2 regions of the Paenibacillus aurantius genome follow, and region 1 is predicted to be linked to the other one. Evidence: riboswitches for the same ligand, from Rfam matches in the RefSeq annotation. Region 1 holds a riboswitch; the other holds the start of a gene.
The links. A riboswitch is a leader RNA that binds a small molecule or an ion and turns the genes downstream of it on or off. The one in region 1 is predicted to bind S-adenosylmethionine.
Positions count from the first base shown of each region.

Region 2: it holds a riboswitch for S-adenosylmethionine, as region 1 does, so the genes downstream of both, MJA45_RS23530 (methionine ABC transporter ATP-binding protein) here and metA (homoserine O-acetyltransferase MetA) in region 1, are expected to answer to the same signal.

Region 1 covers NZ_CP130318.1:4,778,960-4,781,411, reverse strand. The annotation lists gene corA (magnesium/cobalt transporter CorA) at 1-611, opposite strand, end outside; SAM riboswitch class I at 1,107-1,222, shown strand; gene metA (homoserine O-acetyltransferase MetA) at 1,361-2,272, shown strand; gene MJA45_RS21645 (aminotransferase class I/II-fold pyridoxal phosphate-dependent enzyme) at 2,304-2,452, shown strand, end outside.
Region 2 covers NZ_CP130318.1:5,205,165-5,207,616, reverse strand. The annotation lists gene MJA45_RS23535 (methionine ABC transporter permease) at 1-180, opposite strand, end outside; gene MJA45_RS23530 (methionine ABC transporter ATP-binding protein) at 177-1,193, opposite strand; SAM riboswitch class I at 1,287-1,405, opposite strand; gene MJA45_RS23525 (hypothetical protein) at 1,701-2,452, shown strand, end outside.

The DNA.
Region 1 (2,452 bases):
TGGATAAGCCGCAGCTCCTTGCGGTTCAAGGTCGCGATCAGCTCCCTTTGGGGGCCGAGCGACTTCTTCAGCCACAGAATTTCACTCCGCAGCCCGATGATCTCGTTCAAGTGGGACTTCTTCGTGTTCATGAGGATGTCTTCCTCGAGCTTCTCGATCCGCGCCTCAATCCGGTCGCCGACGATGAAGTAATTATCGACCACCAGATCCACCAGGTGGTACATGAAGCGGTCGGGCGAGTTGACTTCCTCTTCCCACAGAACGGGCTTCAGCTTGCGGATTTCATTTATTTTCTGCTTCGTTACCGTAATGATGAAATGCTTCCCGAGGAACATGTTAAGCGAGCGGAGAAAAATTTCCTCGTCGTCGAAGCGGATGCTGTTGATGACAATAAAATAGTGCGAGTCGTAGAGCTCGATCTTCGGCCGCTGCTCCTCTTCGGTCAGGCAGTCCTCGACCGCCAGGTCGTGAAGATGGAACAACGGCTGGAGCACCTCGAGGTCCTCCACTTCGGCATCGATCCAGTAAAACCCGTTCTCCGGCGGGGTGACCGCCACGGTTACATCGTCGATAACCGTAAAAATTCCGTTCTGTACCAAACGTGCCTTCATCTGTTTCACTCTCCTTTTGTGCACAAGGATAAAAGCGCCCTCAACTCCTAAGCGAGTGGGCGTTTACCGTTGGAATCGCGAAGAAAGACCCTTTCTTCAGTCATCAAAGGGAAGAAACAGCCGGCGCGCACGGGATTCTACAGCATGTGCGGGTACCGGCTGTATTCGGTTTCTCGGTGATGGCTTGCGGAGCAGGTACTCCTCGGTCGGTCCCCTTCCATGTGTTAGCACCCCTTTTTTGGCCAAGTTGTCAATACTGTCTAAGTATAACGTGCCTCCCTGTTCCCTGCAAGATGGGCCGCGGCGGGCCTTTATCGGTTCTCCAAGGGGAGGAAAACCGGCCAGAACGGTCCCCCAAAAAGTAGGACGGCCCTATACCATATGGCGAAACCTATCCGAACGTTACTCTTGACGTGTCTATATTTTTCTTATACAGTAAAGATATTATCCGGGATCCAGACTGCAGCTGGTCCCGCCAATTGAATACTACGACTTTTCTTATCAAGAGTAGGTGGAGGGACTGGCCCGATGACACCCGGCAACCGGCAAACCTTGTTCGCAAGGGGCGCACGGTGCTAATTCTTGCAGGATGATTTCCTGAGAGATGAGAGAGGACATCGCTTTGTTTGCTATGACCTTTCTCGTCCGGGAAAGGTCTTTTCTATATTTCCCCCCGCCAGGCAAGCCCTGGCCCAACTTAAACGACTCCCTCCGGCCTAAGCCCGCGAGGAGAATGGAGAGTGACTTCGATGCCGATCAAAATACCGGATTCCCTGCCGGCCAAAGAAATTCTGAACAACGAGAACATCTTCGTAATGGACGAAACCGTGGCGTTCCATCAGGACATCCGCCCGCTCAAAATAGCCATCATGAACCTCATGCCGACGAAGGAGACGACGGAAACGCAAATTTTGCGTCTGATCGGAAATACGCCCCTCCAGGTGGAATTCGTGCTGCTGCACCCGAAAACCCACACGTCCAAGAACACCTCTCCGGAGCATCTGGCCGCCTTCTACAAAACGTTCGACGACATCCGCGACCAGCATTTCGACGGGATGATCATTACCGGAGCGCCAGTAGAGACCTACGAATTCGAGGATGTAACCTACTGGGAAGAGCTGAAGGACATCATGAGCTGGTCCCGCAGCAACGTAACCTCGACGCTGCATATCTGTTGGGCGGCCCAGGCCGGACTTTATCACCATTTCGGAGTGCGGAAGCAGCTGCTTGATCATAAGGTTTTCGGGGTATTCCCGCATTCGGTGTCCAAAAATAATGTCAAGCTGCTGAGAGGCTTCGACGACGTGTTCTACGTTCCGCAGTCCCGCCATACGGACATTGTCCGCGAGGACCTCGAGAAGTGCGGGGACCTGGAGATTCTCTCCGAGTCCGAGGAGTCCGGCGTCTACCTGGTCGCCTCGAAGGACGGCCGGCAGATCTTCGCCACAGGGCATGCCGAATACGATCCGAACACGCTTAAATGGGAGTACGACCGCGACATCAACAAAGGCATGAACATCGCGATTCCCAAAAACTATTACCCGAACGACGATCCGTCCAAGTCGCCGATGACCCTATGGAGGGGGCATGGGAATCTGCTGTTCTCCAACTGGCTGAACTACTACGTCTACCAAGCTACGCCGTTTGACTGGAGCATCTAATTCAACCCACGTTCAGGAGGATCCCATCCCTATGAAAATCGAAAGCCGTTTAGCCCAGATCGGCTCCGTCTCGGAGCCGGTCACGGGAGCTGTAAGCTTCCCGGTCTACCAAGCCACCGCCTTCCGTCACCCGAAGCTCGGCCAAAGCACCGGCTTCGACTATGCCCGGACCAAAAGCCC
Region 2 (2,452 bases), 430 kb from region 1:
CACCGTGTAGCTGACGCGGTTCTGCAGAAGCTGGCCGCGGGAGCTCAGGAACAGCAGGATGCCGATCGGCAGTCCGACCATAACGGTGAACAGGGTGGAGAGCCCGAGCATAATCAGCGTATCCTGAGTCGCATCTCCGATATCCGGCCAATGGATGTTCTCCAGGTTAATCTCTTTCATCCGATTTTCTCCACCTCCAATCCGCGTCCCGCCAAGGCGGCAATCGTTTGCTCCACCTGAACGGGGCTTCCTTCCAATTCCACGACCAGCTGGCCGTACGGCGTATCCTTCATCCGCGAGATCGTCCCCTGCAGGATGACGAACGTCGCCTCGGACTCCTTGATCGCCTGGGCCAGTACCGGCTGGTACGTCTGTTCCCCGACAAAAGTGATCCGGTAGATGTTCCGGCTCCCGGAGGCTATCTCCCCTTCCACGACACGGGCAAGCTCGGAGGAATCCGAGACCTGCTCCAGAAATTCGCGGGTGGTCGGATGCTCCGGCTTCAGGAAGACGTCGATCACCTTGCCCTCCTCCACGATCTGCCCGTCGTCGATGACCGCGAGCCGGTCGCAGACGGAGCGGATCACGTGCATTTCATGGGTGATCAGCACGATCGTTATTCCGAACCTGCGGTTGATGTCGCGCAGCAGGGAGAGAATCGAATTCGTCGTCTGCGGATCGAGCGCTGAGGTGGCCTCATCGCACAGCAGGACGTGGGGATCGTTGGCGAGCGCCCGGGCGATGCCCACCCGCTGCTTCTGGCCGCCCGACAGCTGGGCCGGGTACTTGTCCGCATGCGCTTCAAGGCCGACAAGCGCGAGCAGTTCGCTTACCTTGTGCTTCACCTCGGCTTTGGAATGCTTCGTAAGCGTAAGCGGAAAAGCGACGTTCTCGGCTACCGTAGCGGACGACAACAGGTTGAAGTGCTGAAAAATCATCCCGATCCGCCGCCGCTGCTCCTGAAGCCGGCTTCCGTCGAGGGCGGTGAGCTCGACGCCGTCCACGATGACCTTCCCGGAGGTCGGCTTCTCGAGCAGGTTGATTGTCCGGATCAAGGTGCTCTTGCCGGCGCCCGAATGGCCGATCACGCCGAAGATCTCGCCTTTGGCGATCGACAGGTCGATGCCGCGAAGAGCCGGAATGAGCTTCGTGCCGACCGGGTAGCTTTTATGGAGCCTTTGCAGCTCGATCATGCAAGGATCCCTCCTTTTGAGTTGGTATTATCGCCGACAAAGCAAAGGCCCCTTTTTCACAAGGGAAAAAGGGGCTTTATTGTCCATTGTCCCTTCTCATCTGCCAGAGCCGGTTAGACCCTGAAGGAATTGGCACCAAGTATCCCGTCCAAATTGGACGAGACGGTTGCCGGGCATCATCGGGCCTTTCCCTCCGCCTCTCTTAATAAGAAGATGTTATTAAATTATAGGTTGTAAGAATAAATGCGATAAAACGGAGTATAGCGCAGGAGGAGGACCCTGTCAACCGGATAGCGGGAGGCAGACGGTGTAACCTTTTTCCAGACGTTCCTAAAGTAAAGTTGCTCCAAACGTGTCCGGCTAAAACCGGCTGGCCCGAGACGGCGGGAAGAGCACGGCCCGAGGTCATGAAAGTGCCAAAACCGGTCATCCTTCTCCGGAAAAGAATGGCTTAAGATGGGGAGGTAACAATTTCCAACACTTAAGACGGAGGAGGAGAAAGATACAATGAAGCGATTGTCCCTTTGGATTTGTCTCGCGATGCTGGTGGCTCTGGCGGCGGTACCGCTGCAGGCTTCGGCTTACTCGCCGGGAGAAGAAGTGCCGCTGAATTTTCCGAGAACCTACTTGCCGTTTGATGCTCCTGGTGTGGCTTTTGAAAAGACGGGGGGAGAGGTGCTGGTTTCCAACGCCCCCGAGACAATTAACGAGGATGGGGCGCTTAGAGCGGACGGAAGCGTCATTACGGGGCAGTACAATGCCACGCTCTACCGGGATACCGTCACAGGCCCGTTCCGGTTCTGGGGCTCCCACTATAACAAAACGAACCAGCCGCTGAAATTCTGGATCCATGTGGCCAATCCGTCGGCTCAGGCCGTCAACTTCTATGTAACAAGGGAGGCTTATGCCGACGCCGCCGTCACCACAGCGGCAAGCGAAGTGACCCGCAGCTTTATGGATGCGGAGCCGGACAAGCGCTTGCTGGCCACGATTCCCGCCGGGGGATCCTACTCTTTCGCCTATTCCGATGCCGATCACGTGGCAGTCGGCGAGTCGGTAGTGTATTTTGCTGAGTTCAGCGCGGAAAACGCCGCGGACGGGCAGGATGCGGGCGTTCTCGTCTCCCACGTCGTCACGACGGCGGACAAGACGGACCCCGCTCCGTACGCCACCACGCCGACGATAGCCCGCACGAATGCGACGGCCGACCGCTCTGACGATTACCGGGGCGTGCTGGATCATTGGGGCCGCACCGGGAC